Regions from separate parts of the Allobosea sp. 10N428 genome, predicted to be linked through region 3. Evidence: riboswitches for the same ligand, from Rfam matches in the RefSeq annotation. Region 3 holds a riboswitch; each other region holds the start of a gene.
The links. Region 3 has a riboswitch for cobalamin ahead of AC1DDA_RS14545 (ABC transporter substrate-binding protein). Riboswitches for the same ligand answer to the same signal wherever they lie in the genome.
Positions count from the first base shown of each region.

Region 1: it holds a riboswitch for cobalamin, as region 3 does, so the genes downstream of both, AC1DDA_RS20270 (ribonucleoside-diphosphate reductase subunit alpha) here and AC1DDA_RS14545 (ABC transporter substrate-binding protein) in region 3, are expected to answer to the same signal.
Region 2: it holds a riboswitch for cobalamin, as region 3 does, so the genes downstream of both, AC1DDA_RS03105 (TonB-dependent receptor plug domain-containing protein) here and AC1DDA_RS14545 (ABC transporter substrate-binding protein) in region 3, are expected to answer to the same signal.

Region 1 covers NZ_JBFTIC010000007.1:29,031-38,616, forward strand. The annotation lists gene AC1DDA_RS20255 (YcnI family copper-binding membrane protein) at 1-277, opposite strand, end outside; gene AC1DDA_RS20260 (hypothetical protein) at 622-1,014, opposite strand; gene AC1DDA_RS20265 (ribonucleotide-diphosphate reductase subunit beta) at 1,296-2,423, opposite strand; gene AC1DDA_RS20270 (ribonucleoside-diphosphate reductase subunit alpha) at 2,578-5,493, opposite strand; cobalamin riboswitch at 5,604-5,805, opposite strand; gene AC1DDA_RS20275 (short-chain fatty acyl-CoA regulator family protein) at 5,914-7,332, opposite strand; gene AC1DDA_RS20280 (isocitrate lyase) at 7,466-9,151, shown strand; gene AC1DDA_RS20285 (hypothetical protein) at 9,212-9,451, shown strand; gene AC1DDA_RS20290 (hypothetical protein) at 9,566-9,586, opposite strand, start outside.
Region 2 covers NZ_JBFTIC010000001.1:671,173-680,758, reverse strand. The annotation lists gene napA (periplasmic nitrate reductase subunit alpha) at 1-993, shown strand, start outside; gene AC1DDA_RS03115 (nitrate reductase cytochrome c-type subunit) at 960-1,463, shown strand; gene AC1DDA_RS03110 (cytochrome c3 family protein) at 1,476-2,189, shown strand; gene AC1DDA_RS03105 (TonB-dependent receptor plug domain-containing protein) at 2,327-4,270, opposite strand; cobalamin riboswitch at 4,394-4,592, opposite strand; gene AC1DDA_RS03100 (Orn/Lys/Arg family decarboxylase) at 4,835-7,204, shown strand; gene AC1DDA_RS03095 (N-acetyltransferase family protein) at 7,219-7,764, shown strand; gene AC1DDA_RS03090 (TetR/AcrR family transcriptional regulator) at 8,015-8,608, shown strand; gene AC1DDA_RS03085 (hypothetical protein) at 8,785-9,078, shown strand; gene AC1DDA_RS03080 (hypothetical protein) at 9,114-9,586, shown strand, end outside.
Region 3 covers NZ_JBFTIC010000004.1:90,285-99,870, reverse strand. The annotation lists gene AC1DDA_RS14565 (acetate/propionate family kinase) at 1-630, shown strand, start outside; gene AC1DDA_RS14560 (protein-tyrosine phosphatase family protein) at 653-1,183, shown strand; gene AC1DDA_RS14555 (ABC transporter ATP-binding protein) at 1,221-2,006, opposite strand; gene AC1DDA_RS14550 (FecCD family ABC transporter permease) at 2,003-2,983, opposite strand; gene AC1DDA_RS14545 (ABC transporter substrate-binding protein) at 3,043-4,074, opposite strand; cobalamin riboswitch at 4,348-4,557, opposite strand; gene AC1DDA_RS14540 (1-aminocyclopropane-1-carboxylate deaminase/D-cysteine desulfhydrase) at 4,592-5,596, opposite strand; gene AC1DDA_RS14535 ((R)-mandelonitrile lyase) at 5,621-6,016, opposite strand; gene AC1DDA_RS14530 (IclR family transcriptional regulator) at 6,172-6,954, opposite strand; gene AC1DDA_RS14525 (amino acid ABC transporter permease) at 7,096-7,758, shown strand; gene AC1DDA_RS14520 (amino acid ABC transporter permease) at 7,755-8,405, shown strand; gene AC1DDA_RS14515 (amino acid ABC transporter ATP-binding protein) at 8,392-9,123, shown strand; gene AC1DDA_RS14510 (transporter substrate-binding domain-containing protein) at 9,165-9,586, shown strand, end outside.

The DNA.
Region 1 (9,586 bases), on a different contig from region 3:
CGGAAGTCGGCGTGCCGTAGTAGTCGTAGGACTTGTCGTACTTGCCCTTGACGGTCTCGAGGGTCCAGCCCGGCTTCGGCATCGGCTTCACGGCGATGACGCCTTCCGGGATCTGGACGCGGACCTTGGTCGTCGCCGCGCCCTTGCAGCCATGCGGTACGCGGAGCACCGCCTTGTAGGTCGAGCCGAGGGCGGCTGAGGGGCCTTCAGGCGTGATATGCGCGAAAGCCGGACCGGCAGCGATGAGGCCGGCCACTGCGAGAAGATATTTCATGATGCTTGCCCTTGCTGATTGAGGCCGTTTCGTCGGCCGGTTTGCGACAGGCTGGCAGCCCGCCGGATTGGGAAAAGCGGGGAACGACAGTGCGGAAGCGATGCGCCATGCGGCAGCCCGGCGGCGGCAAGTGGCCGCTCGCGTCCGCCCAGGACATCATCGATGAGCGCGATGGCGGCTGCGAGCGCGCCTGTCGCGAAGCAGCCCGCGAGGCGAGCCGGGGTATGGGATGGCATGGCACCGGATCCGCGCCGTGCCGGCGTCGGATCGGGCTATGAAGCGCGTCACAACGGCCGGCGGCAGGCTGAAGTCAGCCGTCGCGGACGCTCAGAGCGCCGGACGGCGGCTCAGACGATAGCCGGAGGCGCGCGCGGATTCGCGGGAGAATGGTCGGACAGGAATCCGACGGGCCGGTCGAGCCGGCGAGCAAAGGCGACCTGATCGACCGGCCGGTGCAGCAGCAGCTGGAATTCCGGCTGGGCCGGATCGGCTCCAGCGAGCATTGGGCAGCCGGCCGTGCAGCAGCTCATGCCGGCGTGGTTCTGCGATTTGTCATGGTCGCTTCCCGTCTGCACATCGCCGCCCGGCGCGCAGTGCGTCAACGCGAGCGTGCGGTCCAACGAGAGCGCGTTGGCGTATGTACCGGCGGCGAAGCCCGCGAACAGGGCCTGGATCACGAGCAGATAGGCCGCGAAAATCGCGACCCAGCTCCTGACATCAGATCCGCTGCGATGGCTCAAGGCATCGACCTCCGATGCCTCGATATCACCGACGCGGCCGAGATCAAATGGCTTTGCGGTCGCAGGCCGACAGGAACTTGCGTCGGCTTCTCCGCTCGCAGTTGACCAGGAGCGCATTGATCCGCTCAGGCGAGCCCCGGGGCATCGGGAAGCTCGGCGCGCCGCCGATGCGAGCCCGCTCGGTTCCGCCGCTGGTTCGCTTCCGAGCCCGTGTTCCGCGATGATGCGCTCGATGGCCGGCTCGTCGGCGCCGCCATATCAGGCCGCCTCGCCGGTCATCCTCATTCCCAGCTCAGCGCGCCGCCGTTCTGGTACTCGATCACGCGGGTCTCGAAGAAGTTCTTCTCCTTCTTGAGGTCCATCGCCTCGCTCATCCAGGGGAACGGGTTTTCGGTCTCGGCGAAGACGGGCGTCAGCCCGAGCTGGGCGCAGCGGCGGTTGGCGATGAAGTGCATGTACTGCTCGCACAGGGCTGCATTCAGTCCGAGGAAGCCCCTCGGCATCGTGTCCCGGCCATAGGCGGCCTCGAGCTCGGCGGCTTCCCGGAGCATGCCGCGCACCTCGTCCTGGAAGGCCTTGGTCCAGAGATGCGGGTTCTCGATCTTGGTCTGGTTGATCACGTCGATGCCGAAGTTCAGGTGGATCGACTCGTCGCGCAGGATGTACTGGTACTGCTCGGCGATCCCCACCATCTTGTTGCGCCGGCCGAGCGAGAGGATCTGCGCGAAGCCGGTGTAGAACCACATCCCCTCGAAGATCACGTAGAAGGTGATCAGGTCGCGCAGCAGGGCCTGGTCGTTCTCCGGCGTGCCGGTGCAGAACTCCGGGTTCTCGATGCTCTGCGTGTGCTTCAGCACCCAGGCCGCCTTGTCGGTGATCGAGGGCACCTCGCGGTACATGTTGAATAATTCACCCTCGTCGAGGCCCAGGCTCTCGACGATGTACTGGAAGGTGTGGGTGTGGATCGCCTCCTCAAAGGCTTGGCGCAGCAGATACTGCCGGCATTCCGGGTTGGTGAGGTGGCGGTAGATCGCCAGCACGATGTTGTTGGCGACGAGGCTCTCGGATGCCGCGAAGAAGCCGAGATTGCGCTTGAGCATGCGCCGCTCGTCCTCGCTGAGGCCATCCTTCGACTTCCACAGCGCGATGTCGGCCTGCATCGAGACTTCGGTCGGCATCCAGTGGTTGTTGCAGCCGGAGAGGTACTTCTCCCAGGCCCATTTGTACTTGAGCGGCAGGAGCTGGTTCACGTCGGCGCGCGCATTGATCATGCGCTTCTCGTCGACCGTGACGCGCCCGCCATTGCGGTCGATCTCGCCGAGGCCGGTGGCATCGGGCGCGGGCGATGGGTTGGTCAGGATGGCGGGGTCGGCCGGGGTCGCCGGCTTGGTGTCGGACCAGTCGAGCATGGGATGTTCCGTTCAATGGAGTGCGGGGCGTCATGCTCGGGCTTGACCCGAGCATCTCATGACACGGAGGCTCCGGCGCCTCGTTCGGACAGAGATTCTCGGGTCTGCGCTTCGCTTCGCCCGAGAATGACGCGGATTGCGATGAAGGCGGCCGTTACTGGCAGGCTTCGCAGGTCGGATCGTCGATCGAGCAAGCGTTGGGCACGGCCATGCCGTTCTCAAGCGGGATATCGACGAGGATCGGCTGGGCCGCCTTCGCGGCAACCGGCATGGTGGCAGAGACGGCGTTGAGCTTGCCGTCGGTACCCTTCAGGGTCGATTTCTCGACATGGGTCGCCGACAGCGCCCGCAGGTAATAGGTCGTCTTCAGACCGAGCCGCCACGCCAGACGATAGGCCTCGTCGAGCTTCCGGCCGGAGGGCTGGGCCATGTAGAGGTTCAGCGACTGCCCCTGATCAATCCATTTCTGCCGGCGCGCCGCCGCCTTGATCAGCCAGCTCGTATCGATCTCGAACGAGGTCGCATAGAGCGCCTTGAGATCGGCCGGGACGCGATCGATCTGGCTGACCTTGCCGTCGTAATATTTCAGGTCGGAGACCATGACCTCGTCCCAGAGCCCCCTCGCCTTCAGGTCGTGGACGAGCCCGGCATTCACCACGGTGAAGTCGCCCGACATGTTCGCCTTGACGTAAAGCTGGCTATAGGACGGCTCGATCGACTGCGAGACACCGACGATGTTGGAAATCGTCGCGGTCGGCGCGATCGCCATCGTGTTCGAGTTGCGCATGCCGGTGGTCTTCACCCGCTCGCGCAGGCCCTCCCAATCGAGGGTCGCGGAGCGATCCAGCTCGACATCGCCGTCGCGGGCCTCTGAGAGGATATCCAGCGAGTCGATCGGCAGGATGCCCTTCGACCAGAGCGAACCCTCGAAGCTCGGGTAGCGGCCGCGCTCGGCGGCGAGATCGACCGAGGCCGAGATCGCATGGAAGCTGATCGCCTCCATCGAAGAGTCAGCGAAAGCGACGGCATCCTCGGACGCTGCAGCTAAGCGCAGTGTCTGCAGCGCATCCTGGAAGCCCATGAGGCCCAGCCCGACCGGCCGATGGCGCAGGTTGGAGCGGCGCGCCTCGGGGATTGTGTAGAAATTGATGTCGACCACGTTGTCGAGCATCCGCATCGCGGTTGTCACCGTCCGAGCCAGCCGCGGCCGGTCGAGCCCCTCCGCCGTGACATGCGCGGCGAGGTTGACCGAGCCGAGATTACAGACCGCGACCTCGTCGGCCGAGGTGTTGAGCGTGATCTCGGTGCAGAGGTTCGAGGAATGCACCACCCCGGCATGCTGTTGCGGCGAGCGCAGGTTGCAGGCGTCCTTGAAGGTGATCCAGGGATGGCCGGTCTCGAACAGCATGGTCAGCATGCGCCGCCAGAGATCGACAGCCTTGATCTGCTTGAAGACCTTGATCTCGCCGCTGGCAGCCTTCGCCTCATAGGCCTCGTAAGCCGCCTTGAACGGCTTGCCATAGAGATCGTGCAGGTCAGGCACCTCATCCGGCGAGAACAGCGTCCAGTCACCGCCGGCCTCGACCCGCTGCATGAACAGGTCGGGAATCCAGTTCGCCGTGTTCATGTCGTGGGTCCGGCGGCGATCGTCGCCGGTGTTCTTCCGGAGATCGAGGAACTCCTCGATGTCGACATGCCAGGTCTCGAGATAGGCGCAGACCGCGCCCTTGCGCTTGCCGCCCTGGTTGACGGCGATGGCGGTGTCGTTGGCGACCTTCAGGAACGGCACCACGCCCTGGCTCTCGCCATTGGTGCCCTTGATATGGGCGCCCAAGCCCCGCACCGGCGTCCAGTCATTGCCGAGCCCGCCGGAATATTTGGCGAGCAGGGCGTTGTCCTTCACTGCCTTGAAGATACCGTCGAGATCGTCGGCGACCGTGGTCAGGAAGCAGGAGGAGAGCTGCGGACGCAGCGTGCCCGAGTTGAACAGCGTCGGCGTCGATGCCATGAAATCGAAGGATGAGAGCAGATCGTAGAACTCGATCGACCGCGCCTCGCGATCGATCTCGCGGATGGCGAGGCCCATGGCGACGCGCATGAAGAAGGCCTGCGGCAGCTCGAAGCGGTTGCCCCGGACATGCAGGAAATAGCGGTCGTAGAGCGTCTGGAAGCCGAGATAGTCGAACTGGAGATCGCGCTCGGGCTTCAGCGCAGCCGCGATGCGGGAAATGTCAAAACGGCCGAGCTCAGGATCGATCAGCTCGTTCTCGATGCCGGTCTTGAGATAAGCGGTGAAGTACTCGCCGTACCCGGCGGCCATCTCTTCCTGCGTCGCCTGCTCGGCACTGCCGCGGACGAAGCTCAGCGCCTCGCGGCGGAGCTTGTCGAGCAGGAGGCGGGCCGAGACCTTGGCGTAGTTCGGCTCGCTCTCGATCAAGGTGCGCGCGGCCAGGATCGGTGCCAGCGCGAGTTCGTCGAGCGAGATGCCGTCATAGAGGTTGCGGCGCGCTTCCGTCAGGATTGGCTCGGCCGAGACGCCGTCGAGACCCGCGCAGGCCTCGCGCACGACCTTCTCCAAGCGGGCAGCGTCGAGCGGGACGAGCGTCCCGTCGGCGAGCTTCATGTGCAGCAAGGGCGCCGCGGAGGCGACAGGCTGCGTCTCGGCAACCGCCCTTGCCCGCTCCCTGGCACGCTCCTCGCGATAAAGGACATACGCGCGAGCGACCTTGTGGTGCTCGCCGCGCATCAGCGCGAGCTCGACCTGATCCTGCACGTCCTCGATATGGAAGGTGCGGCCGGTGGCGGCGCGGCGGGTCAGTCCTGCAACGACCTGCTCGGTCATTTCCGCGACGGCTTCGTGGATACGACGCGAAGCGGCGGCGTTCGATCCCTCGACCGCCAGAAACGCCTTGGTCAGCGCGACCGAGATTTTCGAAGGGTCGAACGGCGTCACCGCGCCGTTGCGCCGGATGACTTGATATCCGGGTTCACTGCCGGGTGCCTTCCTCTCCGAAGGATTCACGGCAAGGGAAACGGCGGCAGGCCGTTCGGCTTCGAGAGAAAGAGACATCGGCATCAACCCCAAATGTTGGGGGCAAAGGCCAGAGCGGACGCTTGGAAAGGGCGCACGACCTCGAGGATCGTGACCTGCCAGCGCACCACCGGGACACCCCGCCCGTGGACGTTCATGGTGTCGCGGCAGGTCTCCTGGCTCGCGGGTCAGCGCTCTCGTCCCGTCTTCCCAAGACCTTGCGGTCTCAGTGACTCAATCGTGGACGCGAACTCGCCGCTTACAGTTGCGGGGGCAGCGCCGGTGTCTCACCGGGTTCCCTCTTAGCTCTCGATCTTGCGATTCGAGAGACCATCGACCACCAGATCTAGTGGTCAACGCCGTTCCGGTGTCAATAGGTCGCTATGCCCTTCATTCGCGCTTTCGATCATCGCCGCCTTCGGCCGGGAAGGCATACCACAGCGTCCAGTATGATGGGCTTTACACGGCATTGTACGGCACGAAGCCGTGCATGCGCTCGTCGATGGCGAGCGGCTTGCCGATCGGCGGGAAAGCCCGCTGCGGGCAGTTCGAGCGTTCGCAGACCTTGCAGCCGGCGCCGATCGGCGTCGCCGCGCTCGGGTCGCCCAGATCGAGCCCCTTCGAATAGACGAGGCGGCTCGCATGGCGGATATCGCAGCCAAGCCCGATCGAGAAGGTCTTGCCGATGTCGCCATAGCCGCCAACCGCATCGTTCACGGTGCGGGCGATCCAGAGATAGGTCCGCCCGTCCGGCATCTGCGCGGTCTGCGTCAGAATGCGCCCGGGCTGCGCGAAGGCTTCGTAGACGTTCCAGAGCGGACAAGTTCCGCCCACCCGCGAGAAGTGGAAATCGGTCGCGGATTGCCGCTTGGAGATATTGCCGGCCCGGTCGACCCGGACAAAAAAGAACGGCACGCCGGGCGCCCCCGGCCGCTGCAGCGACGACAGGCGGTGGCAGACGGATTCGAAGCCGACACCAAAACGCCGGGCGAGGCGGTCGATATCATAGCGCTCGGCCTCCGCTGCATCGAGGAAGGTGCGATAGGGCATGAGCAGCGCCGCGGCGAAATGATTGACGAGGCCAATGCGGGCGAGCGCGTGCACCTCCGCCGCCCCGGCCGCAGCCTCCTCGGCCAGCCGCCCTATCGCCTCCTCCATTTCCAGGAAGCCGATCTGCGTGGCTATCTGGAAGGCGCGCTGTCCGGGATCGAGGAGAGCCGAAAGGTGAAGTCGGCGCTCCTTCGGATCATAGCGCCGCTGGGCCTGCCCCGCCATGTCGTTGGAGAGTTGGATACGGACGCCATGCCGGCGATCGAGGCGGCGGGCTAACCCCTCCGCTACCTGCCCGACCTTCAAATCCGCCGTATCGAAGATGCGCTCCGCCGCTTCGTCGAGTTCGGAAAAATGATTGTGGTGCGCGTAGAAGAAGTCCCGCACCTGCTCATGCGGCATCAGCGCCCGGAAGGTCGCCTCGCCGCCGCTGCCGAGCCCGAGTTCCCCCGCCATCGCATCGGCCCGCTCCAGCGCGTTGCGGTAGCGCCGATGCAGGGCGACGACCGCCCGGCCGAGCGCGGGCATGTTCTCCACCACCTCGCGAATCTCGCTGACACTCACGGAATCGCCATTGGCCGGATCGGCGAAGACCTCGCGCAGGTCGGCGACCATCCGCGCCTCATCCCCTTCCGAGAAGAGCTGGACGTCGACGCCGAAGACCGCGTTGATCTTCAGCAGCACCTGGACGGTCAGCGGGCGCAGATTCTTCTCGATCTGGTTGAGATAGCTCGGCGACACCTCGAGCGCCTGGGCGAGCGCGAGCTGGGTCAAGCCGCGCTCTTCGCGCAGGCGCTTGAGGCGGACGCCCGCAAAGACCTTCTTCATAGGCAAGTTCCATTCGCAAAATTCGCAAACAGGTCCTATGCCGTTCGCATTATTTCACATTTTCAATCATTTTGCGCTGCAGCAATAGCGAATATTGTGTGAGTCATTCTTATCAAACGAGAGGGCTTTCGCAATGGATGTGATCGGTTTCGACCCAGTCGCCGGACATCGCGGGACGAACACCGCCGCCAAGGCGCAGGCGGCTCCCCGCAAAACCTATTCGGAACTGAGGGCCGAGCTTCTGGCCCGCTATCCCTCCGGCTTCGGCCCCGGCGGCGTCGCGGTGGATGATATCGTGCAGTTGCGGCAGCAGAACAGCTTCGACACGCATCTCGACATCGCCCGCGCCATGGCGAGCGTGGTTCGCCGCGACATGGCGATCTACGACGCCGACCCATCGCAATTCACGCAGTCGCTTGGCTGCTGGTCGGGATTCCACGCCCAGCAGATGATCAAGTCGGTCAAGCGGCTGCGGGGCACGGCCAAGGGCGCGTATGTCTATCTCTCCGGCTGGATGATTGCCGGCCTGCGCAACCGCTTCGGCCACCTGCCGGATCAGTCCATGCATGAGAAGACGGCGGTCGCCGACCTGATCGAGGAGATCTATGTCTCGCTGCGCCAGGCCGACGAGGTCGCGCTGAACGACCTGTTCCGTGCGCTGAAGACGGCGCGGGAGGCGGGCGACGCCAAGGCCGAGGCCGAGGCGATCGCGGCCATCGACACGTTCGAGACCCATGTCGTGCCGATCATCGCCGATATCGATGCCGGCTTCGGCAACGAGCATGCGACCTATCTGCTCGCGAAGGAGCTGATCAGGGCCGGGGCCTCATGCCTGCAGATCGAGAACCAGGTCTCCGACGCCAAGCAGTGCGGCCATCAGGACGGCAAGGTCACGGTGCCGCGCGAGGACTTCATCGAGAAGCTGCGCGCCTGCCGCCTCGCCTTCGAGGAGCTCGGCGTGACCGACGGCGTTGTCGTCGCCCGCACCGACAGCCTCGGCGCCGGCCTCACCCAGAAGATCCCCGTCAGCCAGCAGCCGGGCGACCTCGCGGCGGAATATACGAAATGGCTCAAGACCGAGCCGGTGACGGCCGAGGCGCCGCTACGCGACGGCGACGTCGCGCTCTGGAAGGACGGCAAGCTCGTCAAGCCGGCACGGCTGCCCAACGGCCTGTTCCAGTTCCAGGAAGGCTCGGGGCGCGCGCGCGTCATCGAGGACTGCATCGCCTTCATCAACGACGGCGGAGCCGACCTGCTCTGGATCGAGACCGACACGCCCAACGTCAACGAGATCGCTGCAATGGTCGCTGAAATCCGCAAGGCGGCACCGAGCGCCAAGCTCGCCTACAACAACTCGCCCTCGTTCAACTGGACGCTGAACCTGCGCAAGCAGGTCCGGGCCGAATGGCTGAAGGACGGTCGCATCAAGGCCGAGGACTACCCGGACAACAATGCGCTGATGGGCCCCGATTTCGACGACAGCGCGCTCGGGCGCGAGGCCGATGAGAGGCTCGCCTGCTTCCAGGTCGATATCTCGGCCGAGGCCGGCGTCTTCCACAACCTGATCACGCTGCCGACCTTCCACCTCACCGCGAAGAGCGTCGACGAGCTCTCCCGCGGCTATTTCGGGGCGGACCGGATGAAGGCCTATGTCAACACCGTCCAACGCGAGGAAATCCGGCGCGGGATCTCGGCGGTGAAGCACCAGCACGAAGTCGGCTCCGATCTCGGCGACAGCTTCAAGGAAATGGTCGCCGGCGAGCGCGCGCTGAAGGCGGGCGGCCACGCCAACACCATGAACCAGTTCGCCGCCGCCTGATCCAATCGGCCGGCGCGCTCCCGCGCCGGCTTCTGCCCCATCAACCAGAGGGAGGCCGTCATGTCCCAGCCGGAATTCAAGATCGTCCCGAAGGCCGAACTTTCCACCGAGGATCGCGCCATCCACCGCCTTGCGGATGCGGTTCACCGCCTCAATGAGGCCGTCCAGCGCGCGGTCGAGGCAGGCATTTCGATCGAACTGGTGCGGGCCTCCCGCTTTCATGACGGCAGCGGCAACTGGGGCGACCAGATGGTGCCGCTGGTGCGCGCTCCCGCGGCGCCGGCACCAGCTCAGGGCTGAGGAAGGCCGCCGACGAGGCCGAAGCGAGGACGCCCGGCCACCCCGCATTCGGTGCCGAGGCCGATCCGGGAAGTCGGCAGCCCGCGCGGACCCTGATCTGCGCGGGTTTTCTCGTTATTTGAAGCCGATCAGCAC
Region 2 (9,586 bases), on a different contig from region 3:
CCGGAGAACTTCATCGTCGTCTCCGACGCCTATCCGACGGTGACGGCGCTGGCCGCCGACCTGATTCTGCCGGCGGCGATGTGGGTCGAGAAGGAGGGCGCCTACGGCAATGCCGAGCGGCGCACCCATGTCTGGCACCAACTCGTGCAGGCGCCGGGCGAGGCGCGTTCGGACCTCTGGCAGCTCATGGAGTTCTCGAAGCGCTTCACCACGGACGAGGTCTGGCCGGCGGAGATCCTCGACGCCAACCCGAACTATCGCGGCAAGACGCTGTTCGACGTGCTCTATCGCAACGGCAATGTCGACAAGTTCGCGCTCTCCGAGATCAGCCCGGATTACGACAATCAGGAGTCGAAGGATTTCGGCTTCTACGTCCACAAGGGCCTGTTCGAGGAATACGCCACCTTCGGCCGCGGCCATGGCCATGATCTCGGACCCTATGAGCTCTACCATGAGGTTCGCGGCCTGCGCTGGCCGGTGGTCGACGGCAAGGAGACGCTCTGGCGCTATCGCGAGGGGCTCGACCCCTATGTGAAGCCCGGCAAGGGCATCGAGTTCTACGGCAACAAGGACGGCAAGGCCCGCATCATCGCGGTGCCCTACGAGCCGCCTGCGGAATCGCCCGATGCCGAGTACGATCTCTGGCTGGTCACCGGCCGCGTGCTGGAGCACTGGCATTCCGGCTCGATGACCATGCGCGTGCCGGAGCTCTACAAGGCCTTCCCCGGCGCGCGCTGCTTCATGCACCCGGAGGATGCCCGCAAGCGCGGACTCAACCAGGGCGCCGAGATCACGGTGATCTCGCGCCGCGGCGAGATGCGCACCCGCGTCGAGACGCGCGGGCGCAACCGCATGCCGCCCGGCGTGGTCTTCGTGCCCTGGTTCGACGCCAGCCAGCTCATCAACAAGACGACGCTCGACGCCACCGATCCCATCTCCAAGCAGACGGATTTCAAGAAATGCGCGGTCAAGATCGCACCGGTCTCGGGCTGATGCGCTCGCGGACCTTCCTCGGGGCCGCCATGGCGGCGGGCCTCGTCCTCGCCTTCGGCGCCGCCTTCTCGCAGGAGGGGGCGCCGGTGAAGATCGTGCCGCGGCTGACTGGAACGGCCGACCCGATGGCGCTCGAACGGGTGCCGGCACTCGGCCGGCCGATCGTCGACGACGTCAGGCGCATGCGGAACTATCCGGAGCAGCCTCCGGTGATCCCGCATTCGATCGACGGCTACCAGCTTACTCTCAACACCAACCGCTGCATGGACTGCCACAAGCGTGAGTTCACCGAGGGCTCGGGCGCGCCGATGATCAGCATCACCCATTTCCAGGATCGCGACGGGCAGGTGCTCTCCGACGTGACGCCGCGGCGCTATTTCTGCACCGCTTGCCATGTCCAGCAGACCGATGTCGCGCCGCTCGTCCAGAACCGGTTCCAGGACGCCAAAGACGTCGGCCGGAAGCCTTAGGCGGGACGGATCATGGCCAGGCTCAAATCCTTCTGTCTCTGGTGCTGGAGCGTCGTCGTGCGCTTCTGGCGCATCATCAGCCGGCCGAGCGCCTATCTGCCGCTCGGCTTCCTGACCCTCGGCGGCTTTGTCGGGGGCGTGCTCTTCTGGGGTGGCTTCAACACCGCGCTGGAGATCACCAATACCGAGAAGTTCTGCACCTCCTGTCACGAGATGCGCGACAACGTCTATCAGGAGCTGCAATCGACGGTGCATTTCTCGAACCGCTCGGGCGTGCGCGCGACCTGCCCGGACTGCCATGTGCCGCATAACTGGACGGACAAGATCGCCCGCAAGATGCAGGCCTCCAAGGAAGTCTGGGGCAAGATCTTCGGCACGATCTCGACGCGCGAGAAGTTCCTCAATCATCGGCTCGAGCTCGCCAAGCACGAATGGGCGCGGCTCAAGGCGAACGACTCGCTCGAATGCCGCAACTGCCATTCCTCGGTCGCGATGGACTTCACCAAGCAGACGCGCCGGGCGGCCGAGATCCACAGCCGCTTCCTGGTCACCGGAGAGAAGACCTGCATCGACTGCCACAAGGGCATCGCCCATCTGCTGCCGGACATGACCGGCATCGAGCCGGGCTGGAAGGACGCGCCGGAGCTGCAGGGCAAGGGCAGCGCCTCCTGGCACGGGCCTGAATGGGCTATGCGGACCTATCTGGCGGAGATCGAGAAGCGCTGAACCGACCGGCGCATTCGCGGCAGCCCGCGCCGGGCGTAGCGGTCGCGTGTGCCATCGTCCGGCGCAACGCCGATTGCCATGGCGGCGGAGGCCGCCATGGCAAAGGACGCGCAAATCGCGCCGGGCGCGGCGCGCCCTCAGCCGCCGATGGCCACCTTGATGCCGCCGAAGGCACCAAAGCCCGAAACCAGGAAGCCGACGGGGTTCTCCCAGCGCTTATCGAAGAGATTGTCGATGCGGCCGAACACGGTGAGCTTGTCGGTCGCCTTGTATTCGGCCGCGAGATTGACCAGCGTCGCGCCCTTCGCGTTCATTCGGGCGACCGAGAAGTCGCGATTGCCGTCCACCCAGGAGCCGACATAGAGCAGCGTCGCCGAGAGCGTGAGCTTGTCGGTCGGCGTCCATGTCGCGGTTGCGCTCGCCTTGTGTCGCGGCCGGCGCAGCAGCTCCTGTCGCGCGATCTCGTCCTTGGCGAGGGTGAAGGTGTAGTCGGCGCGGATGCGGAATTGTGGCGAAATCTCCAGCGCGGCGAAGGCCTCGACGCCCTTGGTTCTGGCCTTTCCGACATTCGCATAGGAATCGAAGGTGGCGTTGGTGACGATCAGGTTGTCGATGTCGTTCTGGAACCACGTTGCACCGAACTGCAGCTTCCGGTCGAAAAGCGGCTGCTCGAAGCCGGCATCCCAGCCGCGGCTTTCTTCCGGATTCAGGTTCGGATTGCCATGGAAATTGAACCCGGGGCGATAGTCGACGAAGAGCTCGTTGAGCGTCGGCGCCTTGAAACCGGTGCCGTAGCTCGCCTTCAGCTTGGTCTCGGTGCCGGGGATGATCAGCGCCGGGGCGATGCGGTAGGTGGTGTGGCCGCCATAGCTGTCGTCGTCGTCGCGTCGGATATTGGCCACCAGAAAGAAGCGGTCCTGGATATTGCCCTGATATTCGAGGAAGCCCGCCTTGTTGCCGTTGGAGGCGACGAGGCCCGTGGTATCCAGGCGCTCGCGCTCGTATTGCAGGCCCATCAGCAGGTTGTGGCCCTTGGCGATCTCGAAATTGCCGCGCCAGTCGAGCTTGGTGCGCTCGCCCAGATTCGCGTTGGGCAGGCCGAGGATGCCGGTCGTTCCGTTCGCCGTCCGCGTCGCCCGGTCCTGGTTGGTGTAGGAGATGCCGAAGGTGTTGACGAAGCGCCCGCCGAACGGGTCCCAGACGACCTCGCCGCGGGTGAAGGCCTGGGCATAGTTCTGCAGCGAGCGATAGGGCGCAGGTCGGCTCGGGAAGCCGGTGTCGCTGGTGAAACGCAGCTGCCCGTCTTGATAGCGGCCGATCCAGTTCAGTGTCAGCGTGTCGCTGAGCGCAGCGCCGACGCGGCCTGAATAGCTGTAGTTGTCGAAGGCATTGGGGTTGATGCGCCGGCCCGGCGGGACGAGGTTCGGCGGCGTCACATCGGTCGCGTCCGAGCGGAAGTGGGCGGCGTTGAAGGCGTAGTTGAAGCGGTCGTCGCCGCCGCTGAAGCCGGCAGACTGGTTGAAGGTGCCGTGAGAGCCGGCCTCGACGCGTGCCGTTGCCTTTGGTGGACCCTCGCCGCGCTTCGTCGTGATCGAGATCACGCCGCCGAGCGCGTTGGCCCCGTAGAGGCCGCTCTGCGGGCCGCGCAGCACCTCGATGCGCTCGATGTCGTCCGTCAGCATCGAGCCGAAATCGAAGGAGCGGTTGGGAGTCGCGGGGTCGTTGGCCTCGATTCCGTCGATGAGCACCTTGACGTGGTTCGAGTTGGTGCCGCGCATGAAGACCGAGGTCTGGCCGCCCGGCCCGCCGGTCTGCACGATGTTCATGCCGGGCACCGTCGCGAGCGCCTGCGGCAGGGTACGGCGCTGCTGCTGCTCGATCTCCTTCGCAGTGATGACGGTGACGGAGCTCGCGATCTCGCGCGCCGGGGTCGGCGTCCCCGTGGCGCTGACCACGATCTCGTCGAGCGCGACGGGGCCGGCGTCGCTTTGCGCCAGGGCAGGGGCAGAGCAGGTGAGGGCGAGAAGGGAGGCGGAAAGCAGCGGGCGGCCGCGTCCTGCGGCTGGAGAGAAGACGTTCACGATGGAGACCTCGGGCGGTTGACGTCAGTGGCACGTCACCGCGAACGCGATCTCCCATCGGCCGCGCGAGAGGCGGCAAACAGTCTAATCAGCGATCGGCGCACCCCGTCCGAACGTGTTCGCGTGTGACCACGGCTGACGGCAGGTCTCCTGGCTCGCGGGTCGGTGCCTTCACGCCGCCTTCCCAGGTCCGAGGTCCCAGTGGCGTCTGGCGAAAGGCTCGCCGCTTACAGTTGCGGGGGCAGCCGCGGCATGGGGCAGAAATCCGCCCGCACCGCGTTCCCTTTTGATCCCGTGAAGGAACCGTCGCGGCGACGATTAGGGCGGAAATGCGGCCGCGTCAAACCGGGTTGGCGCGCTGCAGCGACAGCAGATCATCATCTGCTACAGTCTCCGGCGAGGCAGGATTGGGGCCAGCCGACGTTCCGGCCGGGGCTGCGCATCTTTGGCCTGAATTCCGGGGAAAGATGGGGCACCGGGACCTCGCTGATGCAGTTGCATCGTTGGTCGCCGGATTGTCGCAAGACTCACTCAGTGTCGTGAGTTCACGCCAGCGGAGACGGCATGGATTATTTCAGGCGCTTCACCTTTCTGTTCGCGACGCCGAATTTCGATGCCGAGGATCTCGAAGGGATCCGCTTCAACCAGATCATCGAGGAGATCGAGCGCTCGGGCTTCGAGGTCGTCAAGGCGCGCAAGCTCGAAGATGCCGAGATCGCGGTCCAGACCGATGCCGCCATCGGCTGCATGGTGGTCGATTGGGGCAAGAAGGGACTCGAGGGCAAGACTGCCGCGCTGATCAATCTGATGCGCCGGCGCGGCCTCGACTTCCCGATCATCCTGCTCATCCGCCGCAAGCGCTTCGAGGACGTGCCGGTCGAGGTGCTCGATTTCATCGACGGCTACATCTTTCTCTCGGAGGAGACGCCGCCCTTCATCGCCAAGAGCCTGATCAGCCGTCTCAAGCAATATGCCGAGACGCTGAAGACGCCGTTCTTCGGCGCGCTCGTCGATTATGCCGAGGAAGGCAACCATCTCTGGACCTGCCCGGGACACAATGGCGGCGTCTTCTACAGCCGTAGCCCGATCGGACGCGTCTTCATGGAGCATCTCGGCGAGGCTGTGTTCCGCGACGACCTCGACAATTCCGTGCTCGATCTCGGCGACCTGCTGACCCATGAGGGCCCGGCCCTGAAGGCGCAGAAGGAAGCGGCGCAAATTTTCGGGGCGGAGAAGACCTATTTCGTCCTGAACGGCACCTCGACCTCCAACAAGGTCGCGCTCGCCGCGCTGGTTTCGGACGGCGACCTCGTGCTGTTCGACCGGAACAACCACAAGGCGGCCCATCACGGCGCGCTGCTGATCGCCGGGGGCATTCCGGTCTATATCCCGACCGCGCGCAACGCCTGGGGGCTGATCGGCCCGATGCTCTGGGAGAGCTTCGACGAGGAGGCGCTGCGCGAGCGCATCCGTACCAATCCGCTTATCAAGGACCCCGACGCCTGGAAGAAGCCGCGCCCGTTCCGTGTCGCGGTGGTCGAGCAGTGCACCTATGACGGCACGATCCACAGCGCACAGATGATCCTCGACCGGATCGGCCACCTCTGCGACTACATCCTCTTCGACGAAGCCTGGGCCGGCTTCATGAAGTTCCATCCGCTCTATGCGGGCCGCTTCGCCATGGGCCTCTCCGGCCTCGGCCCGGAGTCCCCCGGCATCATCGCGACCCAGTCGACGCACAAGCAGCTCGCGAGCTTCAGCCAGGCGTCCCAGATCCACATGAAGGATCGGCACATCAGGGGCCAGAAGCGGCGCGTCGAGCACCGGCGCTTCAACGAGAGCTTCATGCAATATGCCTCGACCTCGCCGTTCTATCCGCTGTTCGCCTCGCTCGACGTCGGCGCGCAGATGATGAAGGGCCGTTCCGGAGAGGTGCTCTGGGACGACACGATCCGGCTCGGCATCGAGCTCCGCAAGAAGATCCGGGCGGTCAGGCGCGAATTCGAGGAGAAGGAGACGAGGCCCGAGCGGCGCTGGTTCTTCGAGCCCTTCGTGCCGGATCGGGTCAGCATCGCCGACGCCTCGCGCGAGGGCGCCGTCCATGATGTCGCCTGGGAAATGGTCGCGACCGACCAGCTCGCAAGCCATCCGGCCTATTGGCAGCTCGCGCCCCATGCGAGCTGGCACGGCTTCACGCGGATGGAGTCGGGCTTCGCCATGACCGACCCCAACAAGCTGACCCTGTTGACGCCTGGCTTCGACCGCGAGACCGGGACCTATGCCGAGCACGGCATTCCCGCACCGGTCGTCGCGCAGTTCCTGCGCGAGAACCGGATCGTCGCCGAGAAGAACGACCTGAATTCGCTCCTCTTCCTGCTGACGCCGGGCGTCGAGGCGAGCAAGGCCGGCACGCTGATCAGCGGTCTCGTCGCCTTCAAGAAGCTGCATGACGACAACGCGCTGCTCGAGGAGGCCATCCCCGAGTTCTCCCGCCGCCGGCCGGGCCGCTATGCCGGCGTGCGGCTGCGCGATCTCTGCGGCGAGATGCACCGCTTCTTCCGCGACCATGACGTCAGCAGGCTGCAGAATCGGCAGTTCTCGCCCGAGCACCTGCCGGAGATGGCGATGTCGCCGCATGACGCGGCGCGCTGCCTCGTGCGCAATGATGTCGACTACCTGCCGATCGGTGCCATCGAAAACCGCATCGCGGTGACGCCTTTCGTCGTCTATCCGCCGGGCATCGCCACCATCGTCCCGGGCGAAAGGCTTTGCGCGCGGGCCAAGCCGATGATCGACTACCTCAAGATGTTCGAGGCGAGCTTCAACGCCTTTCCCGGCTTCGATGTCGAGATTCAGGGCATCTATCGCGAGGTCGATGCCGCCGGCCAGGTGCGCCTCCACACCTATGTCGTCAGCGAGCAGGCCCAGGGCTGAGGTCGCGACGAACCATGGAGAGCGACCTGCCCATCCTCATCCGCCCCTCGCGCGATACCGATGTCGAGCCGATGCTGGCGATCTATCGCCGGCATATCCGCGGCGGCATCGAGGCCGGCGTGGAGGATACCGGCACGCCGGAGCCCGACGATCTGCGCGACCGGCGCAAGAACCTGCGCAACCGCCGGCTGCCGCATCTGGTGGCGACGCGGGGCGGCGACGTCGTCGGCTATGCCTATGTCGTGCTGTTCCGCAAACGCCCGGCCTATCGCTTCACGGTGAAGCACTCGATCTATGTTCATCACGAGCATCTCGGGCACGGCGTCGGGCGGCTGCTGATGCAGGCCCTGATCGACGCCTGCGCCGCCGCCGGCTTCCGCCAGATGATCGGCTATATCGACGCCGGGAACACGGCGTCGTTGCTGCTGCACGAGCGCTTCGGCTTCGCTCGCGTCGGCCTGCTGCCGGCGGTCGCCTATCGCTACGGAAAATGGTCCGACAGCGTCATGGTTCAAAGGTCGCTCGGTGCGGGCGCCACGCAGCCTATCCCTCCGGGTTGAGCCTGTCGCTCGACACCGCGCAGGACTGAAGGCGCATCATCGAGACCTGGCAGCCGGTACGGAGCGTCCGCGTCGAGCGATTTTCCTGAGAATCCATATGAGATAGGTCAAATGTGCACCGCCGCAGCGCCGTGCGTCGCAGACGCGGATTGCGGTTCCCGGGAAAATCGGGACAAGAAGACGATACGCTGAATCGCCAGATCGCCTGATCGCAGACTCCGATGATCTGGCGGAGAACCGGGCAATCTAGATGGTCACACGCGCAGAGCTCGTATCACGTCTGGAACGGGCGTTCCTGGACCATGGTTACGCGCATCTGACGATGATCACCATCGCGGAAACCGTCGATGTCACCCGGCGCACCCTGTACAATTATTTCAGCAATAAGGAAGACGCGTTTCGATTTCTGATCGAGCATGCCAACGCGAATGCCGTCGAGGCCGGCATGGCAGCTGGGCGTGTTGCGCTCGCGGAAGGGCGGGGCGCAGTCGAGATTCTCGCGACCCTTCTCGACGTTCGCTACGGGAACACCCGTCGCCGGCTGGCGAAATCGCCTCATGCGATCGAGATCAATGATCAGGCATTTCGCCGCTGCCGAGACTTAATGATCGGCTCCGCCATTGCCTTTCAGGCCGAATTGGCGGCGTTCATCGTCGAACTCGAGCAGCGCGGCATTCTTCGCGTCAGGAGCGACGTGACCCCTGAAGACCTCGCACAGCTTCTCGCCGACGGAGCGCGGGGCACCAATCAGAGCCTCCCGCCGATCGCTCCGGAACGGCTGCATTTGCGCTATCGAAGCATGGTCCAGGCGCTGCTCAACGGCACGATCGAAAGCCAGGGCTGACCGCCGAAGCCGATCGCGTCGATGAGGTGATCTCGGCGCCAACGCGCGGCCGCCCCGCGCTGTGGGGCGCGACGGATCGTGGTTCGCCCGGTATTCTCAATTTTCATCATGTTGTGCAAAATGTGCGCGCTTGATGGGGGCTGGCGCCGGGTCGTCCGGCAGGGGGGAGGCTGTCTTTGGAGCGGGAGATCGATCGGCTGCTAGCCGATCCGCTGTTCGACCAAGCCATATATCGTCTGGCCGTCGGTTTTGTGCGCGTGCAGGCGGCAGCGCCGCGCCTGGCCTCGCAATTTGCGACGCAGCAACGCTGGCTGATGTCGCATGCGGCGTTGGCGCGCTATTTCCGCTGCCTCCGCGCCGGACGTCCGGGCCTGTCCGGCACGAATTTGTCGAGACGTCGCGGGCCCATGGGCTGGCCAGCCGCAACACGGCGGCGGCCTTTTTTGCGGAGGCGCTGCAATACGGCCTGATCCAGCCGACCGAGCCCGCCGGCGACAGCTCCGAAATGGTAGAGCCTTGCCCCTCGACGCTATGGGCACTCACCGAGTGGTACGCCTTGCACCTTGCGGCGCTCGATGCGCTCGATGGCCGAGGCCGTGTCGAGCGCCTGCGGCAGGCCGACCTGATGCTCCTCGCCGAGATGGAGCCATTGGTCGCCGATGGCCTGCTAACCTGTGAGCTGATCCGGGTGCCAGCGCCGATCTATGCTGTGTTCGCTTCGGTCGATGACGGCGGCAGCCTGATGGATCGACTCATGGTCGGGCTGGGCGCCGATACCGCATCCATCGAGGAACGGGCGGTTACTGACGTGACCTCCGTCTCGGCACTGGCCCGGCCGCTCAACCTGTCGCGCACCCATACGGGAAGGACGCTGGCGGCGGCGGCTGCGCTCGGCGGGTTGGGCTGGAGCGGCGCGCGCGGGCGCTCCCCGATCTGGCTTTCAGGGAGCTTTCGCGCGCAATACGCGCAGGTTCAAGC
Region 3 (9,586 bases):
TTCGCGCTCGAACAGGGACTGCGCGACAAGGGCATCCGCCGCTACGGCTTCCACGGTCTCTCCTATCAATGGCTGGAGATGGTGCTGGCCGAGCGGCATCCCGACCTCCATGCCGGCCGCGTCGTTGCTGCCCATCTCGGCAATGGCGCGAGCCTCTGCGCTATCCGCGATGGCCGCAGCATCGACACGACCATGGGCATGACGGCGCTCGACGGGCTGCCGATGGGTACGCGCTGCGGCGCGCTCGACGCCGGAGCGGTGCTTTACATGTTCCAGAGCCTGGGCATGAATGCGGAGGAGGTTTCGAACGCGCTCTATGAGCGCTCCGGCCTGCTCGGCCTCTCCGGCCTCTCCAACGACGTCGAGACACTGCTGAACAGCGACGATCCCCGCGCGCGCTTCGCCCTCGATTATTTCACGCTGAAGGTCGCGCAGTTCAGCGCGGCGATGGCGGCGGCGATGGGCGGCATCGATGGCCTGGTCTTCACCGGCGGCATCGGCGAACATGCCGCGCCGGTCCGTAGCGCGATCCTCGATCGCCTCACCTTCCTCGGCGATTTCAAGGTTCTGGTGATCCCGGCTAATGAGGAGAAGGTCATGGCTGTTCAGGCGAAGGCGCTGCTCGCCTGAGCGATAAGCAGGGGAGGCTGCGATGATCAGCACCCGAACGGGTTTCATGCGACGCGTCGACCTGCCGGCGGCGATCGCCGGTGGCCTCTGGCTCGGGCCGATGCCGGGCAGGCTGCGGCCGCTGGGGGACGATCTGGCCGATCTGGCCCGGCAAGGCATCGCCCGCATCATCTGCCTGACGCCCTTCGAGGAGATCGAGCTGAAGGCGCCGGACTACGCCGCGCGGCAGTCCGACCTCGGCATCCCCGTCACATGCTTCCCGATCGGCGATTTCGGCGTTCCCGATGATGGCGGCGGCCTGAAGGCTCTCGCCGAACAGGCTGCTCGCGATCTCGAAGCGGGCAGGCAGCTGTTTGTTCACTGCGCCGCCGGCATCGGCCGGACCGGCATGGTCGCGACCTGTATCCTGGTTGCGCTCGGCCTGAGTGGTGCCGACGCGGTCGCAGCCATCGCCGCCGCCGGCTCGGGGCCGGAGACGGAGATCCAGAAGCAGCTGGTCGCGCGCTATGCCGAAGAGGCTGTGCATCCCGGAGGCAAGACCTCCGGCTCGTGAGCGGGGTGCAAGACCTGTGGCATATTGGTGCCGGCCGTCACGCGCCCGCTTCGCCGCGCTCCAGATCGACCAGATACTCGATATGGCGGCGTCCGGTGGTGCCCGGCCGGATCGCCACGGCGACACCGAAGACTTCGCGGATCGTCTCCTCCGTCAGCACAGATTCCGGAGCGCCCGCAACCAGCAGGCGCCCGTGATGCAGCAGCGCGATCTCGTCGCAGAACAGCGCGGCGAGGTTGAGATCGTGCAGCGCGACGATGCAGGTGATGCCGAGCCGCCGGATCAGCGTCAGAATCGAGAGCTGGTGCTGGATGTCGAGATGGTTGGTCGGCTCGTCGAGGATCAGCTCGCTCGGCTCCTGCGCCAGCGCCCGGGCGATGTGGACACGCTGGCGCTCCCCGCCCGATAGCGTGTGCCAGAGCTGCTCGTGCCTCTCGGCGAGCCCGACGCGGGCGAGCGCCTCGTTGACGGCGGCCTCGTCCGCAGCGGCCCAGGAGGCGAGCGCGGCGCGATGCGGCGTGCGGCCGAGCCGCACCACGTCGCAGACCGAGAGCTGGATCTCGGTCGTGGCCTGCTGTTCGACGAAGGCGAGCCGGCGCGCCAATTCGCGGCGCGGCACGGCGGCGATGTCGCGCGCATCGAGCGTCACGACGCCGCTCGCCACGTTGCGCAATCGGCAGAGCAGCCGGAGTAGGCTCGATTTGCCCGAGCCGTTGGGGCCGATCAGGCCGAGGATGCGGCCGGGAGCGGCATGAAGCGTCACGCCGTCGACGATCATCCGTCCGGCGGCGCCCCAGCGCACATCTTGGGTTGCGAGCGTCATGCCGGCTTCCGGGCGCGGTAGAGGATCAGCGCGAAGGCCGGTGCCCCGAACAGCGCGGTGACCACGCCGATCGGCAGGACCTGCTGCGGCACCAGCACGCGCGAGAGGATATCGGCGAGGATCATGAAGATGGCGCCGATGACGAGACTGGCCGGCAGCAGCCGGGCATGGCCCGAGCCGACGAGGAAGCGCGCGGCATGGGGGATGACGAGGCCGACGAAGCCGATCGTGCCGACGATGCTGACCATCGCGGCGGTCATCACGGCGGTCGTCGCGAACAGGACGATCCGCACACGCATCACCGCCACGCCCAGCGAAGCCGCGGCGTCGGCGCCGAAGGCGAAGGCGTCGAGCGCCTTGGCGTGCAGCATGCAGACGCCGAAGCCGATCAGCGCGACCGGGGTCGCGATCCACAGATCAGGCCAGCGCACCCCGCCGAAATTGCCGAGCAGCCAGAACATCACGCCGCGCGCCTGCTCGGCGCTGGCGAGGGTCGTCACGATGGTTGCGGTCGCGGCGTTGAAAAGCTGCGAGGCGGCAACGCCGGCCAGGATGACGCGGTCGCTCGCGCCGCCGGCCCCCGCCGCGAGCAGCGCGACGACGGCAAGCGCCGCGCAGGCGCCGATGAAGGCCCCGGTCGACAGGCTGACCGCCATGCCGCCGATGCCGACCCCGAGGATCAGCACCGCGACGGCGCCGGTGGAGGCGCCGGCCGAGATGCCGAGGATATAGGGCTCGGCCAGCGGGTTGCGCAGCAGGGCCTGCAGGATCACGCCCGACAGCGCCAGCGCCCCGCCGCATAGCCCCGCCATCAGCGCCCGGCTCAGGCGGTAGTCGAAGATGACGCCCTGCTGGATCGCGCCGACCGGCAGGCCGAGATCGAACAACCCGTTGCCGAGCGCCTTGAGTGCGACATCGAACGGGATCGCCATCTCGCCGATTGTCACCGCCAGCGCCACCGAGACGGTGAGCGCCATCAGCGAGAGGAGCGCGATGCCGATCCGCGCCGGCCAGTTCGGGCCGTGGGCGGCGTGGCTCAAGGGGTGAGGCCGAAGCTGGCGATCGCCTTGGCGAGCGTCTCGATCCCATCGACCGTATCGAGCCCCGCGCGGGTCGCGCCCACGTCGATGATCACGACGCGGTTGTTCGTCACCGCGTCGAGCTTGCTGGCAACGGGGTCGGTCTTCAGGAATGCGAGCTTCTTCTCGATATCGTCGGCGGGGAAGCGGCGCCGGTCCATCTTCACGGTGACGATCACGGCCGGGTTGGCGGCGGCGATGCTCTCCCAGCCGACCAGCGGCCATTCCTCATTGGTGGTGATGATGTTGCGCGCCCCGAGCTTGGACAGGATATAGGCGGGCACGCCGTTCCTGCCGGCCATGAAGCCGTCGCCCTTGATGTCCTTGCTGGAGAACCAGACGACGACGGGGACGTCCTGCGCTTTCAGCTTCGCGACCTGCTCGACCGCACTGTCCTCGCGCGCCTTGAGCTCGGCGACGAGCGTCTCGGCCCGGTCGGAGACATCGAAGATCTGCCCGAACTCGCGGATGTTGCGATAGACCAGCTCCATCGAGAACATCTGCTTGCGCACGCCGTCGCCGGGGCCGGAATTATCCTTGCCGACGCAATCGGTCGGCGAGACATAGGTCGGCACCTTCACCTTGTGGAACTGGTCGCGCTTGCCGACGATGCCGTTCGGCCCGACATGCCATTCGAACATCGCGGTGACGAGATCGGGCTCCTGCCCGACCACCGCCTCGAAGCTCGGATCATTGTCGGCGAGGCGCTTCACCTTGGCGTTGATAGCCTCGTAGGGCTTGGCCACCGGCGAGAACCAGACGGCGGTGCCGACCACCCGGTCTCCGAGGCCGAGCGCGTAGAGAATCTCGGTCTGGGTCTGGCCGATCGCGACGACGCGCTTGGGCGCGGCGTTGAAGGTGATGGTCTCCCGGCAATTCTCCAGCGTCAGCGGATATTGCGTCGGCGCTGCGGCAACCGGCGCGGCGAACAGGACAAGGCCGGCTACGGCGGCGAAGAGGGCGGGCAGCAGCGAAAAGGCGGGACGCATGCGGGCAACCGGGCTGACGCGGGCACCGCGTCGGCGAAACCGGGAGGTTTCGGCGCGATGTTCACAAGATGTAACAATGTTGCATTTCTCATAGGTCGCACGACGTGGACGCGTCAAGCGTGTCGCGGCCTTTGTGGCGGCCCGGCCGAAGATCATGGACATGGAATTCATCGCTCTCCGAGATGAGGCGGGGGAGCTTCGATGGATACGGCCGGAAGGCGCAGCTCTGGAGCCGGCCGCCGACGCGCACCCCTCCGGAACACCCCGCCCGAAAGACGCCTTGCGATCGCGGCAGGTCTCCTGGCTCACGGGTCGACGCCTGATCCGCCCGGCCTTCCCGGCGCAGGGCGCCAGTGGACGATGGACGGAGGGCTCGCCGCTTACAGTTGCGGGGGCAGCCTCGGCATTGGCGCGGGAAGCGCCTCACCGAATTCCCTCTTAGCTCCGGGCGTGACCCGGAGAACCTCGATCGAGCGGCACCATAGAGCGGTGCCGAAGCCCGTCAAGCGATACGACGTTAGGTCAGCGTCCGGAACAGGCTGAATTGCGAGAAGAGCGCGGCGGTGCCGCCGGTATGGAGAATGCAAGCGGGCTCGCCGCTGGCAATCCCTCCATCGGCAAGCCGCTCGAGGAAGCAGGCGCAGGTCTTCGCGGTGTAGACATGTTCGATCAGGATGCCCTCGGTGCGCGCGAAGCTCAGGATGGCCGCTTCCGAGGCCGGAGTCGGGGCGCCCCAGCCGTCGCCGAGATAGCCCATGTGATAATGCAGGGGCGCGGCCTCCAGCGAGTCGACGTCGAGCCCCGTTCGCTCCCGCAGGCCCTCGTAGATCGCCCGGACACGCCCCGCCAGCTCCGTCAGCGCATACTCGACGCTGACGAGATGGATGCGGAAGGGGTGCCCCAGCAGGGCGTTGCCGAAGAGGAAGCCAGCCTCGGTCGGCCCCATCGAGCCGGCAAGAAAGACATGCTTGATCGGGGCTTCTTCACCTTGCGACTGCTCGTGAAGCTCGAAGGCGGCCCGGACATAACCCATCGCGCCCAGCACGGGATCGCCGACGATGTAGGGCGTCCGGCCCTGCCGGGCGAGTTCTGAGGCGGCCGCTGCAAGCGCCGCGTTGCGCTGGCTTTCATCGACAGGTCCGAGGAAGCGCAACTCCGCGCCGAAAAGCCGGTTGAGGAAGGAGGCCTGGCGGTTCTCCTGCGTGTCGGCCGCATTGTGCAGGACGAGGCAGTCGAGCCCGACGAGCGAGGCCGCCGCGGCCGTCAGACGGCAGAGATTGGAGCTGGCGCCGCCGCCGACCAGGAGGATATCGGCCTTCTGCCGCAGCGCGTCCCCCAGCCAGTATTCAAGGCTCCGCAGCTTGTTGCCGCCGAGCGCGATCGGCATCAGATCATCGCGCTTGGCGTAGATGCCGGGCCGCGCGAGCTTCTCCTCGAAACGGTGCAGCCGCTGAAGCGGCGTCGGAGTGTCGAGCAGAACGTGGCGGGCCTCGCGCAGGAGGCTGGAGAGCTCAGGCTTCATCGTTTCGCCCCACTATGCCGGCCATCAGCCGCCATACTGGTCGTCGGAGACCTGCTCCAGCCACTCCACGACCTTGCCGTTCTCGGCTTCCTGAACGGCGATATGGGTCATCCCGGTCGAAGGCGCCGCGCCGTGCCAGTGCTTTTCGCCGGGCGGGAACCAGACAACGTCGCCGGGCCGGATCTCCTCGATCGGACCGCCCCAGCGCTGCACCCGGCCGACCCCGCTGACGACGATCAGCGTCTGGCCGAGGGGATGCGTATGCCAGGCCGTCCGCGCCCCCGGCTCGAAGGTGACGCTCGCGCCCTGCACGCGCTCCGGCGCATGCGGATTGAACAGCGGGTCGATCCGGACCGATCCGGTGAACCAGTCGGCCGGTCCTTTTCCGGATGGGCGCGAGCCCGCGCGCATGATCTCCATGACGATCTCCTGATGGTTTGAACGGCGGCGACCGGGAATCGGTGCTGTCGGCAGCCACGCGAAGCCCATTGTTTCGGCAGGAGGGGATCACCCGAAGACTGCGACCGTCAAGGCCTCTCGCGCTGGTCGCAACGGCGTTCTCAATCGGGACTTTCTCAGAGCGAGAGCTGCGAACCCGCCTCCCGGCAGGAGGCCTTGAGCGCGAGCAGGATCGCCGCTTCATCGGTCGCGATGCCGTGCCGCTGCAGGCAGGGCACGAGGATCGCCGCCTCGGCATGGCCGCTCGGGCCGATCACCGGGCAGGCGATGTCGGTCACCGCCATGATGTCGCGGCTCGGCGCGACGCGATGTCCGGTGGCGCGGATTTCCGCGAGGATGCGATTGGTCTCGTCGCTCTCCAGCTTGTCGCGGTCGGCCTCGGAGGCCTCCTTCATCAATTGCCGGCGCCGGGTCTCGCTCTGGAAGGCGAGGATAAGCAGGCCCGAATTCGCATCGAGCGCCGGCCTTCCATAGCCCGGCCGCACGATGACGCTGGCGTCGAGATGGCCGGAGGTGGTCGCGAGCACCACGGTCTGCGCCCGGCTCAGCACGACGAGATGCGCGGCCTGCCCGCTATCCTCGCTGAAGCGCTCCATCAGCGGCAGCACGATCGAGGTGAGCTGGCGCCCGCCCGGCGTGCGGATGCCGAGGTCGAACAATCGGCGTGACAGGGCGAGGCGGTCGGTGCCGGCCTCGCGGGCGAGATAGCCGCGCTGCTGCAGCACGAAGACCATGCGGAAGATCTCGCTTTTCGAGCGGGCGAGGCGCTCGGCGATCTCGCGCGTCGAGAGCGGCTCGCCGACCTCGGCGAGGAGCTCGAGGATGTCGAGCCCCTTCTCCAGCGCGGGCGCCGCGTAGGAACTTTTGTCTCCGTTCTCGGAGTCGGGCAGGTCGCTCATATCTTCCTGTTTCATATATGAAGCTTGACATCAAATAAGAAACAAACCTAGCCTCCTCGTAAAGGGGAGGCGGATGGTGCGGTGGCCTGATCATATCGCGCGTTCGAACAACGCTGCGAGACAGCCGCAAGGCGGCCGGGCATGAAATATGGCCTGCAGTTCCGTGACGTTTTCGCGGCCTGGGAATCGATCCTCGACGGCGTCTGGGTCACGCTGCTGCTGTCCGCCGCGGCGATGATCGGCGGCCTCGTCATCGGCATCGCCTGCGCGGCGGCCCGCGTCTATGGCCCGGCCTGGCTGCGCCGGATCGTCGGCAGCTATGTCGAAATCATCCGCAATACGCCGCTGCTGGTGCAGCTCTTCCTGATCTTCTTCGGCCTGCCCAGCTTCGGCCTGAGGCTCGACGGTTTCACCGCCGCGATCATCGCGCTCGTCGTCAATCTCGGCGCCTATACCACCGAGATCGTCCGCGCCGGGCTCGAGGCCGTGCCCAAGGCGCAGGTCGAAGCCGGCCATTCGCTCGGTCTCTCCGGCCTGCAGGTTTTCCGCTATGTCGTGATGTTTCCGGCGCTGAAGGCGATGTTCCCGGCGCTCGCCAGCCAGTTCGTGCTGCTGATGCTTGCGACCAGCGTCGTCTCGCAGATCTCGGTCGAGGACCTCTTCCACGCGGCCTCGATCGTGCAGTCGCGCACCTTCCGCGACTTCGAGGTCTACACCGTCATCGGCGTGCTCTATCTCGGGCTCGCGATTGCCTTCCGCGGCCTGTTCGCGGGCATCTACTACTGGGCGTTCGTCAGGCGATGATCCGCGAATTCGGCCTCATCGATGTGATGTATCTGATCGCGGCGGCGCGCTGGACGCTGGCGCTCACCGTCACCGCCTTCATCGGCGCCTCGCTGATCGGCATCCTCATCGCCATCGCCCGCATCCTGCCCTTCGCGCCGCTGCGCTGGGTTTCGGCGGCCTATATCCACATCGTCCAGGGCACGCCGCTGCTGGTCTGGCTGTTCGTGATCTTCTTCGGCCTGCCGCTGATCGGCATCTCGGTCAATCCGTGGATTGCCGCCGCGACCGCCTTCTCGGTCTATGGCAGCGCCTTCCTGGGCGAGATCTGGCGCGGCGCACTGGTCTCGATCGCGAAGACGCAGTGGGAGGCCGGTGCCTCGCTCGGGCTCTCGCTATGGGAGCAGCTGCGCCACATCATCGTGCCGCAATCGATCCGGGTCGCGATCCCGCCGACGGTCGGCTTCCTCGTCCAGCTGATCAAGAATACCTCGCTCGCCGCAGTGATCGGCTTTGTCGAGATCACCCGCGAGGGGCAGCTCACGGCGGCCGGCACCTACAAGCCCTTCGCCGTCTACATCACTGTCGCCGCGATCTATTTCGCAATGTGCTTCCCCCTCACGCAATGGAGCCGCTCGATCGAGCGGAAGCTCGATGTCGCTCGTTGAAATCCATGGGATCAACAAGAGTTACGGTGCCGTCCAGGTGCTGAAGGATGTGACGCTCGACGTCGCCAAGGGCGAGATCATCGCCGTGATCGGCCGCTCCGGCTCGGGCAAGAGCACGATGCTCCGTTGCATCAATGGGCTGGAGCCGGTGCAGGCCGGCGTGATCCGTGTCGACGGCATGCAGGTCAACGATCCCAAGACCAATCTGCGCAAGCTGCGGCAGGAGGTCGGCATCGTCTTCCAGAGCTTCAACCTGTTCCCGCATCTCTCGGTTTGCGACAACATCACGCTCGCCCCGCGCGTCGTGAAGAAGCAGGCGCCGCAGGCCGCCCGCGAGGTGGCGCGCGAGGTGCTCGCCCGCGTCGGGCTGGAGGACAAGCTCGACGCCTATCCCGCGCAGCTCTCCGGGGGCCAGCAGCAGCGCGTCGCCATCGCCCGTTCGCTCGCCATGCGGCCGAAGCTGATGCTGTTCGACGAGGTCACCTCCGCCCTCGATCCCGAACTGACCGGTGAAGTCCTCAAGGTGCTCGAATCCGTCGCGCAGGAAGGCATGACCATGATCCTGGTGACGCATGAAATGGGTTTTGCCCGCCGCTTCGGCTCGCGCGTCGTCTTCATGCATGAGGGGCGCATCCACGAGCAGGGCCCGGCCGCTGCCGTTCTGGCCGAGCCGAAGACGCCGGAGCTTCAGACCTTCCTCAGCGCTGTCCTGCACTGAGGCGGAAGCACAAACCGACATCAACGAGGGGAGAAAAGACGATGCGTTCATTGTTCGCAGGTTTAGCCGCCCTGGCGGTCGCAGCCTTCGGTGCGGCGGAGGCCAAGGCCGACAAGCTTCAGGACATCCTGGCCAAGGGCGTGGTGCGCATCGGCGTGCCGCTCGACGCGCCGCCTTTCGGCGCCCAGGATGCCGACCGCAAGCCGATCGGCTTCGACATCGAGATGGCCGAAATGGTCGCCAAGGGTCTCGGCGTGAAGCTGGAGATGCAGCAGATCACCGGCGCCAACCGCATCCCCTTCCTGATGACCGACAAGGTCGACATCGTCATCTCGGTGATGGGCCTGACCCCTGAGCGCGCCCGGCAGATCCAATTCACGGCGCCCTACGCCAATACCTTCCTGGCGGTCTACGGCGCCAAGAATTCGACGGTGAGCAGCCCGGAGACGATCGGCTCCGCGCG